Oleomonas cavernae: one gene and its partner. The protein of the gene in region 1 interacts with the protein of each later gene in a pairwise test. Links are inferred from orthologs where the notes say so. Each region holds a gene or a part of one and is shown on either strand. Other genes may lie near its edges. The genes, in order: D3874_RS08815 and D3874_RS01980.

Region 1 (7,041 bases):
CCCATGCTGGTGGCCCAGCGCCGCGTCCTCGAGCAATGCTCGCCGGAAGAAGGCAAGATGCTGACCGTCGTCTTTTGCGAGCGGAATGACTTCTTTCATCTCACGCCCGGACCGCTCTGCGGGTTGCGGCAATGGGATTATGACGACAACCGGTTCGTGACCGTGCGCATGGAAGATTACGGCGACCGCATCGACCTCGCCTTGTCGCGCGCCGCGGCCGAGCAAGGGGCCGACCTGAAATGGCCGGACGCGAGCGCCTTCACCTTCAAGGCCATGTCCGGCGGCCGCGCGCCCGGCGTGGTCGACGAGAACTCGCCCTATCGCTCGGGCCACCCCGACGCCTGGCGCACCGAGCTGCCGCGCGGGGTGATCATCTATATCCGCGAGCATTTCAGGCCGCTACTCGAACGGTTCTACCCGGACTCGCTCGCGGACTAGCGCGTCTCGGGTTTAGTCGGAAGCATCACCCTCCGATTTGCCGCTGCGGTGTTTGAGGCGCCAAGAGACCGCCCCTCTTCGAGGTTAATGCATGATACTCCAGCCGTCATGACCGGGCTTGTCCAGGTCATCCACGTCGGGACGAGCCACATCCGTTGACGGCATAGGCAGCTTGCCGACGTGGATGGCCGGGACTTTGCCCACGGCTGTCCGGTTAAGGAAATCGGGTTGTTTCACGGCATATGCGTACCACTCTTAATCGTCATGACCGGGCTTGTCCCGGTCATCCACGTCGGGCCGAGCCACATCTGTTGACGGCATAGGTAGCTTGCCGACGTGGATGGCCGGGACTTCGCCCGGCCATGACGAGTTAGGGTGGTGAGGATGGAAGGAAAACCACCCGAAGGAAATGGCCTCCCACGCTCGTTTTCCTTAAACGGACAGCCGTGGGACAAGCCCGGCCATGACGAGTTACGGCGCGTGTCTTATAGAAGCGGCCAGACGCCTAGTTGATCGCGTTCAACTGACCCGCGGCCAGGCGCTGGCGCAGCATGTCCATGAAGCCGGTGTCGGCGCCGGCATTGGCCATGGTCTGGGCCAGATTGCGGGTGGCGATGGCCGAGGGGTCGGTCGTGCCGGTCAGCATGGCGAAGGCCTCGGCGCTCTTGCTCTGGGCCATCGAGGGGCCCCACTTCTGGACCAGCGCCTTCAGCCGCTCGGCATCCTTGGCCAGCGCGGCGGCGATGGCGAGGCGCAGCGCCAGGCGTTCGGTCCCGGCGCCGGGCGGCCCGCCGGCGGGTGGCGTTACATTGGCCAGCAGGCGGCCGAGGCTTTGCGCAGCGCCGGCCCAATCGCGGGCATTCCAGGCGATCTCGGCCCCCAGGCGCGCCGCATCCTCGCTGCTATCGCCGGCGAGCAGGGCCTTGGCCTCGGCGCCGCGGCCGAGATCGGCCAGGGCGCCGGCGCGCAGCAGGCGGCGCAGCCGGGCGGTGGCTTCGGGCAAGGTCGGCTGCTCGGTCCCGTCGAGCACGCCCAGTGCCTTGGCGGCTTCGTGATCCGCCAGGTGCAGCAAGGCGAGATTGGCGGCGACCTGGGCCTGGGCGATCCCCTGCAGGCGGTAGGTGACCTGGTGGGTGAGCAGCGTCTTGGCCTGGTCCAGCAACTCGACCTGGATCAGCCGGTCGGCCAGACGGCGGATCATCTCGTCGCCGTCGGCCCCCAGGGGGGTCAGGTCGCGGTAGTCGAAATAGAGCGCCACCGCCTGGACCGGCGGCAGGGCATCGGCCGCCCCCAGCAGGAACAGGCGGCGGAAGGCGGCGACCTGGGTTTCGGCCAGGGCATCGCGGCCGGGGTCATCGGGAAACAGCTTCATGGCAACGCGCAAGGTCTCCAGACCGTCACGCCAGCGCCCTTCGGCCAGTTGCAGGTCGGCCAGGCGGCGCAACACGGCCAGTTCCTTGGCGTCGCCGCGCCAGGCATAGCGCAGCCGGTCCAGCCGCTCGATCGCCTGGGGCCGCGTCATGGTGCCGTCGGCCAGGCCAAGTTCGATCAAGCCCAGTTCGGCATCGACCCGGGCGGTCCGTTCACCGCTGGCCAGGGCCGCCTCGAATTGCTCGCGGGCAGCCGGTACATCGGCGTTGCGCAGGGCGACGCGGCCGGCCAGGGCCTGCGCCTGGGCCTTGGTCGCGGCCGTGGCGGCCCGTTCGCCCAGCGCGCGGGAAAACTCGGCGGCAGCGGCCAAGTCGTCGGCGGCCAGGGCGGTATCGGTCATCGCCGCCAGCAGCCGCGTGGCGATATGGGCCGGGTAGTGGTCGACCGCCGCCGTCCCGGCGAAGACCCGGTGCGCCTGCGCCGTCTGCCCCTGGGCGGCCAGCGCATAGCCACGCCACAGCACCGCATCCGGGGAAAATTCCAGGGCCGGCAGGCTCAGGTCGGTCAAGGCTTCCGCCGGACGCTCCTGCATGGCCTGGGCGATGCCCCGCATCTGGCGAAAGCCCAGGTCATCGGCCAGGGCCGGATCGTCCTGCGCGATCAGCTTGGCGAGGCCGATCGCTTCGGCGCCCAGGCCCTGGGAGACCAGGTAGCGGGCAAAGCGCAAGCGGGCCTGCTGCCGGTTCGCCGGTTCGGCCGTCGATACCTCGCGGGCAAGCTGCGCCCGAAGGTCACCGACATTGCCCGGCAGCGCCCAGGTGCCGACATCGAGGCCGGCCTGGGCCGGTCCCCGGCCGTGGCCCGGCACCGCCGGCGGCGTTCCCGACAAGGTCAGCCCCCCTTGGGGCCCCGTGATCACCACGGCATTGGCGTCGACCAGCGTCTCCAGCCCGTCGGACAAGGGCAGGAAGGCGATGCCCTGGGTACTGGCGAGGAGGCTCAAGTCCGGCAATCTCGCCGCCGCCAGAATCCCTGCCCCGCCCTTGGTGACCGGCACCACCGTGATGGTGTCGCCGATATCGGGATCGATGAGGTTGAGTGCTGCATGGGCACCGGCCACCTTGATCGCCAGTTGCCGGTTGCCATGGGTGTCGGTGGCGATGCCGACGACCAGGGGCGTTGCCGGCGGCCGGGCATCGGGCGCGAACACCAGGCGCCAGCGATTGCCGTCGGCCGAAACCTCGGGCGGCAACTGGCGGCCGACGAGCCGGAAGCCCGAGGCGTGGGCCAGGTCCAGCGGCTCGATCCGGCCCAGCGTGCCGAGCGGGGTATCAGCCAGCGAAGCGGCATCGAAACCGGGACGGTCGAAGACCACCCAGACCGCATCCCCCGGGCGAAGACGACAGCCCCCGCGGGTGCCGGAAAGCCGGCTTCGACCTCGATACCGCCCAGGGCGGTCCGCACCTGCAGGCTGGTCTCGCCCACCGCCGGGGCCGGCTGGGCCGGCGTCGTCGCGGCGACGGGGCCGGGCGGCGCGACGGGCCGGGCCACGGCCGGGGCCGGCATCGCGGCGACGGGCGCGGGCGGCGGCGCGGGGGCGGCCGGTTCATGGGACGGCGGCGCCGCTTCGACCGCCGCGGCGGGAGCCGGTTCGACCGGGACCGCTTGCGCCGGCGGCTTGGCCTGAGCAGGCTTGGCGGGGGCGGGCTTGGTGGGGGCGGGCTTGGCGGGCACAGGCTTGGTGGGGGCAGTCGCCGGCCGCAGGTCCAGCACCAGCTTGCGCTGATAGGTTTCGGGCTTGAGGGTGACGGCCTGTTTCAGGGCCACGCGCAAGGTGCGCCCGTCATCGCTCAACTGGGCGACGCCGGCAAAGCGCGCCAGCTTGCCCAAGGCGGTCTTGGGATCGACGGTGACCGCCTCGGAAAAGGTGACGACGAGGAAATCGCCGTCGAGGCTGGCCTGGCCGCTGACGCCGGGCCCGAGGTCGAACACCAGGCGGCCATAGTCGCCGTGGTCCCAGCCGCGCGCGCCGATCGCCGTCGCCGCCCGGGACTGTACCCCGAGGGCAAGCACCAGCAGCCCGGCCAGGGCGCCGGCTTGCGCCCAGCGGCGCCAGCGCGGCGCCTCAGAGCGACGCGAAGAGACGGTCAATGTCATCCTGTGTCGCCGCCACGTCGGGCAACTGCGGCCCGTTCAAGAGGTCTTCCGGCTCGGGTTCGGCGGGCGCGGTCGCTGCCGCACGCGCCGCCTCGCCGGCAATGCGCACCAGCCGCGACAGCCGTTCCTCGATCACCACCAGCGTCGTCACCACCTTGGCGATGCGCTGGCCGGTAATGTCCTGGAAGTTCGAGGCCTCGTAGATGCGCGTGGTGATGCTCCGCAACCGCTCGGCCTCGCCCCCGCCCAGTTCCTCGGCCAGGTTCTCGAGTTCTTCCGCCGCATCGAGGAAGACCCCGGTTGCCTCCTCGGTCGCGCGCACGACCGAGCGCAACTGGTCGTTGGCGTGCGGGATGTGCTCGCCGGTCAACTCCGCCGGCTGGATGGCCGCGATGTCCTCCTGGGTCTGGCGGACATAGGCCAGCAGGTCGGCGAGTTCCTGGGCGGTGTCGGTGTCGATCGCCTGGGCTTGGCCTATCGCCTGGGTTTCGCTTTCGAAGCTCTGCATCAGGCCGGCGACCACCCGGCCGATTTCGGCCACCGGCACGCTGCCGCCGGTCTCCGTCGCCAGGGCCGCCAGGCGATCGTCGTAGGTCATGATCTTGGTATTGCGCATGGTCTCGCTCATGGGCCTGCTTCCCTTAGCCCGCCGTGCCGGCGGCGGCGGCCGGCGCTGGCGGGACTGGTACCTTCCTGGTGGCCAGGGCCACGGTCAATGCCTTGGCCGCCTGAGGATCCATCGCCGCGAGCACCGGCGCAATCTTGGCCTCCTTCATGCGGCTGGCGACCTGGAGCAGCACCGCAAAATCCAGCGTGTTGAAGATCCCGGCGGCTTCCGCCGGCTTCATCGTTTCATAGACCTTCACCAGGCGGGCCAATTGCGCATCCTCGGCCTGGGTCGCCGCCGCGTCGGCGGTGGCAATCTTCGCCTCCAGGGCCTTGAGCTCGGCCAGCTTCTGGTCGACGCGCGCCTCGGCCGCGGCGATCAGGGCTTCGCGCCCGTCGAGTTCGCGCGCCCGTGCCTCGATTTCCGCCCGCCGGCGACCGAGGTTCTGCAGCACGTCGACCTCGCCCGCGGTCAAGGTGTTGGGATCGAAACCCGTCGCCGGTGCCGGCGGCGGTGTTGGCGCAGCGGCGGTCGGTGCCGGCACCGCCGGTGTTGCATCGTGCGCCGGGGCATCGTGCGCCGGGGGGCCGGCTCGGCCGCGATCGCCTTCGCGGTGCCGGGCAGGAAGTCCCCGGCGGTGCTCAGGGTCTGGGGCAGGCGCACGGCGATCGCCAGCGCGGCCACGCCGGCCAGCACCGGCAGCAGGTAAAAGCGCCGGGCCATGATCTAGCGGACGTCACGCAGCGCGCGCAGCAGCGAGGGCTCGCCGCCGCCGTTGCCGCGCATCGACGGCTCCGCCGGGCGGGCGGGCGCGCCGACCTTGACCAGGCGGTCGGCCAGATTGTTGGCCGAGGCGACCAGCAGGGCCAGTTCGTCGGTCGACTGCCGGGCGACATCGACCTGGTTACCCAGGCGGGTGGCCGAGGCCTCGGCGGCCATGCGCAGTTCCATCAGCCCGGCCTGGGCGCGGCGGGTCGCCTCGTTCAGGCCCTCGACCAGCAGGCGCAATTCGTCGTGGCCGCCCTTGAGGCCCTGCAGCTTCTTGTGCAGGCGGACCGCCAGCACCACGGTCGCGATCAACAAGCCGGCAAGCACGAGATCAAGGATGAGACCGATCGTGGTCATGGCTTGGCCCCCTCTTTCCTGTTCTTCATCAGCGATTGGTCGACCCGGACCGAAATGGTCGAGCCGATGCGCCCCATGCGGCCACGCAGCATCGCGGTGCCGCCGCATTTGAGATCGACGGGCGAGTCCGGCGTGCAGTTCAGCATGATGGTCTGCCCGACCTTGAACTTCATGACCTCGCCCAGGTTCATGATCTGCTCGTCGAGCACGGCGTCGACCTGAACCTCGGTCTGCCACAACTCGGTCGCCAGGTGGCTTTCCCAGATGGTGTCGCGGCCGAACTTCTCGCCCATGAACATCTGGAGCAGGAGTTCGCGCACCGGCTCGATCGTGGCATAGGGCAGCACCAGTTCCAGGCGCCCGCCGCGGTCTTCCATGTCGACGCGCAGGCGCACCAGGATCGCCGCATTGGCATCGCGCGCGATGGTGGCGAAGCGCGGATTGACCTCCAGCCGCTCGAAGGTGAAATCGACCGGGGTCAAGGGCTCGAAGGCCGCCTTCATGTCCTTCAGCACGACCTGGATCATGCGTTCGACCAGGTTACGCTCGATCGTGGTATAGGGCCGGCCTTCGATGCGCATGGGCGTAGTGCCCTTGCGCCCGCCCAGGAGCACGTCGACGATCGAATAGATCAGGTTGGATTCGACCGTCAGCAGGCCGAAGTTGTCCCACTCGGGGGCCCGGAACACGGCCAGGATCGCCGGCAGCGGGATCGAATTCAGGTACTCGCCGAAGCGGATCGAGGTGATGTTGTCGAGCGTTACCTCGACATTGTCCGAGGTGAAATTGCGCATCGAGGTCGACAGCAGGCGCACCAGCCGGTCGAACACGATTTCCAGCATCGGCAGGCGGCCGTAGGAGACCAGCGAGGAATTGATGATCGAGCGGATGCCGGTCTGGCTGCCCGAGGAGTCGGTCGCGGCGTCGAAGCCCAGCAGGCTGTCGATCTCGTCCTGGCTCAGCGCCCGCCCGGTCTGGCCGGCCAGGGCATCGTCGCCCTCGGCGGCGGCGTCGCTGCCGTCGCCGGCATCCGCCATCGCGGCCCATTCGGCCGCCATCTTGTCGTCGTCGCTCAGGGTCTGATCGTCGGGCGCATCAGCCATCACTGCACCAGCATTTCCTTGAACAGGACGTCGTCGATGACGGCCGGCGCCATCAACTGATTGGCGCGGGCCAGCAGTTCCTCCTTCAGGCGCATCACCCCGGCCGACCCTTCGAGGTCGCTCAGGCGCAATTCCCGCAGGTAGATCTGGAAACTGTCGACCAGGCGCGGCTGCAATTTCTGCAGCACGGGCGTCACGGCCGGGTCGCTGAACTGCAAGGCCAGCTTGATCTTCAGGTAG
Region 2 (7,316 bases), on another replicon or contig:
GACCATGCTGAACGCCAACCAGCTGGTCGAGCATGTCCGCCAGGGTCTGCGCGCCCACAATCGGGCCAATCCGGGATCGTCGACCGCGATCAAACGGGTCCTGTTCATGGCCGAGCCGGCCAGCCTCGATGGCGGCGAGATGACCGACAAGGGCTACATCAACCAGAAAGCGGCCTTGACCCGCCGGGCACATCTCGTCGAAAAGCTTTATGCAGATCCGCCGGGCAACGACGTGATCGTGATTTGATCGTCGGTCCTGAGTTCGGGGAATTATGGATTTAGAACTGTTCGTCCGCGCCCTAGTCGTCGGTTACGTCGTTGCGGCGCCGGTCGGACCGGTCAATCTCGTCTGCATTCACCGCACCCTGCACATGGGGCGCATGAACGGCTTCATGGCCGGGGTGGGGGGCGCCCTTGCCGATGGCCTGTTCGCCGTCGTCGCCGCCTTCGGCCTGACGGCGGTGTCCAACTGGATGCTGTCTCATGACGGCTGGATGCGGTTGTTCGGCGGGATCTTCCTGGTCATCCTGGGGCTGCGGACCTTCTTCACCGAACCCCATGACCGCAGCATGAAGGCCGACGAGGGCTCGGTCCCGCACGCCATGGCCGGTACCTTCCTGCTGACCGTGACCAATCCCATCACGATCCTGGGCTTCGCCACCGTCTTCGCCTCCACGGGCCTTGCCAGCGACGGCAGCTACTCCAACGCCGCGATCACCGTCGCCGGGGTCTTCGGCGGCTCGGTCGCCTGGTGGCTGACCCTGTCCCTGCTGGTCGGCCTGCTGCGCGGCAAGCTGGAAACCAGGGGCCTGAAGCTGATCAACCAGATATCGGGCGTCGCCATCGTCGGCTTCGGCATATGGGCCTTGGCCAGCCTGATCGATCATCCGCTGTTGGCCGGCTGAGACGCCTCACCCGCCCTTGACGATGAACTTCGGGTTGCGGAAGCCGGGCTTGGCATAGGACAGCGCGGCGCCTTCCAGCGTGCTGACCGTGCCGCCCGCGGCGAGCACGACGGCATGGCCGGCGGCGGTATCCCATTCCATGGTCGGCCCCATGCGGGGGTAGAGATCGGCCAGGCCTTCCGCGACCAGGCAGAATTTCAGGCTCGAGCCGGCGGCGACCATGGAAGCAACCGAATAGCCGGCCAGGAAATCATCGGTCTCGTGGTCGCGGTGGCTGCGGCTGGCGACCACGGTCAGGCCTTCGGGCGGGACGGGGCGGACGGTGATTTCCTGGGGCGGCAGGCCCGCCTTGTAGACCATTGCCGTGCCGGCGCCGTGGCCGGTATGGGTCCAGCCCTTGGCGGGCGTGTGCACCACGCCTATCACGGGCACGCCGTCTTCGACCAGGGCGATGTTCACGGTGAATTCGCCGTTGCGCTTGACGAACTCCTTGGTGCCGTCCAGCGGGTCGACCAGCCAGAAGTGTCGCCAGGACGCCGGATCGCCCGCCGGCAGCTTGCCCGCCGAGGCCATCTCTTCGGCGACCACCGGGATGTCGGGGGTCAGCCTGGCAAGACCGGCCAGGATCACGGCTTCGCCGGCCAGGTCCGCGTCGGTGACCGGATCGTTCACACCCTTCGAGCGGACGTCGAAGTCGCTTTCATAGATCTTCATGATCGCGATGCCGGCCTCGCGGGCAAGATCGGCGAGGGCGACGATCAATTCGGCGCGGGCAGGGGCATCCAAACGCGACATGGCACTTCCGGTTGGTTCAGGGGAACGATATAGGCGAAGCGCACTCTAGTGGCGGTCGCGGCTTCCGTCATCGACCACTTGGAGGTCGACGACCTCGACATTGATCAGGCGCTTGCCCGCATGTTCGAAATTCACCGTGACCCGTGCGCCGACCACGCTTTGCACCTGGCCGATCCCCCAATCCGGCTGGCCGGGATGGCGAACCCGCACCCCGGGGGCGAACAGGCTGGCGGCGATATGCCTGGTCATGGGATGGGGCGCGTCATGGTGTGGCGCTCATGGGGTTGCTCGGTTAATCTCGATTCGTCCGTACTGTCGCCCGGCCGTCCTGCCGGGGCAACTCATTGGGTTTGAGCGCGCTCCATGAACGATCCGCTGCGCCTCGTCGGTCTGCTCTGCTCGCGTCTCTGCCATGATCTGGTCGGTCCCGTAGGGGCCGTGGTGAACGGGGTCGAACTGCTGACCGACGCGGCCGACGACGACGATCTGCGCGATCAGTCGATCGCCCTGATCGGCGACAGCGCCAACGAGCTTTCGGCGCGCCTGCGCTTCTTCCGCATCGCTTTCGGTGCCGCCGGCGGCGACGTGCCCATGGCACGCGACGAACTGGTTTCCATCGTTGCCCCGGTGCTCCAGGGGCGGCGCATCAGCCTTGGCGTCGAGGGCGCGCGCGACGGCGTCCCGCGGGAGCAACTGCGCCTGCTGTTCACCCTGGCGCTGATCGCGGCGGATTGCCTGCCGCGGGGCGGGCGGCTGACGCTCGACCTCGAAACCACCACCTTCGTCGCCCAGGGCGACCGCTGCGCCCTGCCGGCCGGCCTGGCGGCGGCCCTGGCCGGGGCCGAGGCCGAACTGGACCCGCGCAGTGCCCCGGGGGCGCTGGCCCGCCAACTGGCCGGTGCCGAGGGGCTGGTCGTTACCGCCGCCGCTGCCGACGGGGCCGTGACCATCGGCCTGAGCGCGCAGGCTTCCTGAGCGCTCAGGCCCGCCTGTTCATCGAATCTTTACTGGCCCTGACCGACCCTGTTGCCAAGACAGAGAATTGTGCGCCCGCCGCCCGTGGCGGCCGCGCCTTGGCCGGGGGTGCCCGTGGACGACCTGCTCAGCGAATTCCTTACCGAAACCGCGGAAAACCTCGACGTCGTCGATGTCGAAATCGTCAAGCTGGAACAGGACCCCAACAACGGCCCGGTTCTTTCCAATATTTTCCGCCTGGTTCACACCATCAAGGGCACCTGCGGCTTCCTGGGGTTGCCGCGGCTCGAGACGATTGCCCATGCGGCGGAAAACGTGCTGGGCAAGTTCCGCGCCGGCGAGATGGTCGTCAGCCCCGAGGCGGTGACCCTGATCCTGGCCTCGCTGGATCGCATCAAGGAAATCCTCGCCGCGCTGGGGGCCACCGAGCGTGAGCCCGAGGGCGACGACGCGGAACTGATCGCCCGCCTCGACGATCTGGCCGAAGGACGGGCCGCCAAGGCACCGGCGCCGGTCGCCGTGGTGGTGCCGCTGCCGGCACCGGTGGTCGACCTGCCGCGTGTTCTGAAGCCGGGCGAGGTCTCGCTCGAAGAGCTGGAAGCCGCCTTCCAGATGGCGCCCAGCCCCGAACAGATCGCGGCCGGCATCGATCCGATCCTGTCCGAGGCCGAGGCCGCGGCAACCGCCGCGGTAGTGCCCGAGGCCCCGGCGGCCAAAATGGCGGAAATCGCCCCGGACGCCGCCGAGGCGCGGGGCGACGGCAACGTCGGCAACCAGACCCTGCGGGTCTCGGTCGACCTGCTTGAAAACCTGATGACCATGGTTTCGGAACTGGTGCTGACCCGCAACCAGCTCCTGCAGATGGTGCGCCAGGCCGGCGACACCGAATTTGCCGGCCCCTTGCAGCGCCTGTCCCTATGCACCAGCGAGTTGCAGGAAGGCGTCATGAAGACGCGCATGCAGCCCATCGGCAATGCCTGGGCCAAGCTGCCGCGCGTCATCCGCGACCTGAGCCACGAGTTGAAGAAGAAGATCGACCTGCAGATGATCGGCGCCGAGACGGAGCTGGATCGCCAGGTGCTGGAGCTGATCAAGGATCCGCTCACCCATATGGTGCGGAACTCGGCCGATCACGGCCTGGAACGGCCCGAGCAGCGCCGTGCCGCCGGCAAGCCCGAGACGGGCCGCATTACCTTGAACGCCTATCACGAAGGCGGCCATATCATCATCCAGATCGCCGACGACGGGCGCGGGCTGGACCTGGCGCGGATCAAGGCGAAGGTGGCGGCGGCCGGGCTGGCGACCGAGGCCGAGCTCAATGCCATGACCGACGCCCAGTTGGGCCGCTATATCTTCCATCCCGGCATTTCCACCGCCGACAAGGTCACCAACGTCTCGGGCCGCGGCGTCGGCATGGATGTGGTCAAGACCAATATCGAGAAGATCGGCGGCACCGTCGACCTGAAGACCGCGCCGGGCAAGGGCACCAGCTTCCAGATCAAGATCCCGCTGACCCTGGCCATCGTCTCGGCCCTGATCGTCGAATGCGCGGGCGAGAAATTCGCGGTGCCGCAGATCGGCGTCGTCGAACTGGTCCACACCAGCCCTGAGTCCGAGCACAAGGTCGAGGTGATCAACCGCACGCCGGTGGTGCGCCTGCGCAACCGCCTGCTGCCCCTGATCTTCCTGGCCGAGGCGATGCGCCTGGTGCCCGAGAACGCGCCCCGGCCGACCAGCGCCTTCATCATCGTCGCCCAGGTCGGCACGCAGACCTTCGGCATCGCCGTCGACCGGGTTTTCGATACGGAAGAAATCGTGGTCAAGCCGGTCGCCTCGATCCTGCGCGACAATGCCCTGTTCTCGGGCAACACCATCCTGGGCGACGGCAGCGTCATCATGATCCTGGATCCCAACGGCCTGGCCCAGCGCACCGGCGAGGCCCTGCGCGATCCCCATGAGACGGCGGCGGCGGAAGCGGTCGGCCAGCGTGAAGGCAATACCACCTCGCTGCTGGTGTTCCGGGCGGGCGGCGCCGAGCGCAAGGCGGTGCCCCTGGCGCTGGTCGCGCGCCTGGAAGAAATCGAGGTGGCGCGGATCGAGCACTCGAACGGCCGGCCGATGGTGCAGTATCGCGGCAAGCTGATGCCGATCGTCGGTGCCGATCCCGACTATCGCCTGCGCCAGCAGGGCGGCCAGCCGGTGATCGTGTTCGCCGACGGCGACCGGGCGATGGGCCTGGCCGTCGACGAGATCATCGACATCGTCGATGATCGCCTCGATGTCGAACTGAAGGCTTCCCGTCCCGGCCTGATCGGCACGGCGGTGGTTGCAGGCCAGGCGACCGGCATGATCGATGTCGCGCACTACCTGACGCTCGCCTATGACGACTGGTTCCATCGCTCGGCCGCCGACGATGCCGGTGCGGCGCTGCGCCACCGCTCGGTCCTGCTGGTCGACGACAGCCCGTTCTTCCGCAACATGATCGTGCCGGTGCTGTCCGTTGCCGGCTATGACGTGACCACCAGCGTCGATGCCGATGCCGCCCTGAAGCTGCGCGACCAGGGCGCCGAGTTCGACCTGATCGTGTCCGATATCGAGATGCCGGGCATGGACGGTTTCGAATTCGCCGCCACCATCCGCCGCGAGGGGCGCTGGCGCGATACGCCGATCATCGCTTTGTCGTCGCGTACCGCCCCGGCCGACTTCGAGCGTGGCCGCAAGGTCGGCTTCGTCGACTATATCGCCAAGGGCGATCGCGACGGCCTGCTTGAATCCCTGCGCCATACCCTGGATGGCCGCCGTGCCGCTTGAGTTGGTCAAGTCCGGAGTTGCCGTGATGAAATCATGCCTCGTCGTCGATGACTCACGCGTCATCCGCAAGGTTGCCCGCCGGATGCTGGAGGAGATCGGCTTTGCCGTCGACGAGGCGGGGGACGGCAAGGAGGCGCTGGACCGTTGCGCCGCCCACCTGCCGGATTTCATCCTGCTGGACTGGAACATGCCGGTGATGAACGGGCTGGAGTTTCTCAAGGCCCTGCGCGCGGCGCCGGACGGCGGCGGCCCCATCGTGGTGTTCTGCACCACGGAGAACGATATCGAGCACATCCAGGCGGCGCTCGAAGCCGGTGCCAGCGAATATATCATGAAGCCTTTCGATCGCGAGATCCTTGAGGCCAAGCTCGTCTCGGTTGGTGCCATCTGAGATGGCGATCGAGCCTAGGCCCGCAGCCGCTGCCATGCCGGACGGTGGACCGCTACGGGTCATGGTCGTCGATGATTCAGTGGTGATCCGCGGCCTGGTCGGGCGCTGGCTGGCGGCGGAGGCCGATATCCAGGTGGTGGCGGTCGCCGGCAACGGCGCCATCGCCGTGCGGGATGTGGCGCGTGCCAACCCGGAAGTCGTGGTGCTGGACATCGAGATGCCGGAAATGGACGGCCTCGCCGCCCTGCCGGAAATTCTGCGCCAGGTGCGCCAGGTGCGGGTCTTGATGTCCTCGACGCTGACCCAGGCCGGCGCCGAGGTGACGTTGAAGGCCCTGACCCTGGGCGCCGCCGACTATCTGACCAAGCCCAGCTCCACGCGCGAGGCGGGAACGGTCGAAGCCTTCCGCCATGAACTGATCACCAAGATCCGCGCCCTGGGCCAGGCGGGCCGGCGGCGGCGGCGGGCGCCGGCGGCGTCCGCGGTGACCGCGCTGCGCCCGGCCACTTCGCCCTTGACCCGCGATACGCCGCGCATCGCCTGCCGGGCCGCCGGCACGCAGCGCCCCCAGGTCATCGCCATCGGCAGTTCGACCGGCGGGCCGCAGGCCCTGTGCAGCCTGCTGGGGCCGCTCGCCCGCCGGCTTCAGCAGCCGATCCTGATCACCCAGCACATGCCCGCGACCTTCACGGCCATCCTGGCGCAGCACCTGGAAAAGGCGACCGGCGTCGCCGCGGCCGAGGGCCGGGACGGCGAAGCGATCCAGGGGCAGCGCATCTATGTGGCGCCGGGCAATCACCACATGGTGGTGGAACGCCAGGGTGCGCAGCGCGTCATTCGCCTGACGCAGGAGCCGCCGGAGAATTTCTGCCGCCCCTCGGTCGATCCCATGATGCGCTCGATCGTTGCGGCCTATGGCGGCGCGGTCCTGGCGGTCATGCTGACCGGCATGGGCCAGGACGGGTTGAAGGGCGCCCAGGCGATCGTCGAGGCGGGCGGCACCCTGATCGCGCAGGACGAAGCATCGTCCGTGGTCTGGGGCATGCCGGGCGCCGTGGCGACGGCGGGCCTGTGCAGTGCCGTGCTGCCCTTGGGCGAGATGGGGGGCGCAATCGAGCGATTGTCCGGCGGTTCCTTCAAGGCCGGAGAAAGCGCATGAGCCCGTCCGATTTCCAGTTCCTGGCCGATCTGCTGAAGACCCGTTCAGGCCTGATCCTGAGCGCCGACAAGGGCTATCTGGTCGAATCGCGCCTGCTGCCGATCGCGCGCAAGCGGGGGCTCAATACCTTGGATGCGCTGGTCGCGGTGCTGCGTCGCAAGGACGAGGCCGCGGTGCGCGAGGTGGTCGAGGCGATGACCACCAATGAATCGTTCTTTTTCCGCGACAACACGCCGTTCGACATCTTCAAGTCCCATGTCCTGCCGCACCTGCTGGCGGC

Evidence for each region.
Region 2: the proteins of D3874_RS08815 (region 1) and D3874_RS01980 interact in binary tests that used the Escherichia coli proteins (3 or more experiments, as listed by UniProt). The link is inferred for Oleomonas cavernae from one-to-one orthologs.

What each region holds. Positions count from the first base shown.
Region 1 is NZ_QYUK01000011.1:1,064,535-1,071,575, reverse strand. Bases 2,765-5,757 are described here. They hold D3874_RS08815 (protein phosphatase CheZ), read right to left. Parts: upstream 4,595-5,757; coding sequence 3,935-4,594; downstream 2,765-3,934. Other genes in these bases: fliM (flagellar motor switch protein FliM), read right to left, coding at 5,695-5,757; D3874_RS08800 (DUF6468 domain-containing protein), read right to left, coding at 5,300-5,698; D3874_RS28460 (hypothetical protein), read left to right, coding at 5,133-5,282; D3874_RS08810 (MotE family protein), read right to left, coding at 4,608-5,117; D3874_RS08820 (hypothetical protein), read right to left, coding at 2,765-3,184. Also shown: D3874_RS08825 (hypothetical protein), read left to right, coding at 1-438; more of D3874_RS08820, read right to left, coding at 944-2,764; more of fliM, read right to left, coding at 5,758-6,801; D3874_RS08790 (flagellar basal body-associated FliL family protein), read right to left, coding at 6,801-7,041.
Region 2 is NZ_QYUK01000008.1:359,910-367,225, reverse strand. The notes cover bases 2,419-5,686. They hold D3874_RS01980 (hybrid sensor histidine kinase/response regulator), read left to right. Parts: upstream 2,419-2,789; coding sequence 2,790-5,486; downstream 5,487-5,686. Other genes in these bases: D3874_RS01975 (response regulator), read left to right, coding at 5,467-5,686; D3874_RS01985 (histidine phosphotransferase family protein), read left to right, coding at 2,419-2,675. Outside these bases: D3874_RS02005 (AMP-binding protein), read left to right, coding at 1-247; D3874_RS02000 (LysE family translocator), read left to right, coding at 273-905; 3'(2'),5'-bisphosphate nucleotidase CysQ, read right to left, coding at 912-1,700; D3874_RS01990 (DUF3553 domain-containing protein), read right to left, coding at 1,746-1,949; more of D3874_RS01985, read left to right, coding at 2,064-2,418; more of D3874_RS01975, read left to right, coding at 5,687-5,877; D3874_RS01970 (protein-glutamate methylesterase/protein-glutamine glutaminase), read left to right, coding at 5,939-7,036; D3874_RS01965 (CheR family methyltransferase), read left to right, coding at 7,033-7,316. UniProt on the Escherichia coli protein: Involved in the transmission of sensory signals from the chemoreceptors to the flagellar motors. CheA is autophosphorylated; it can transfer its phosphate group to either CheB or CheY.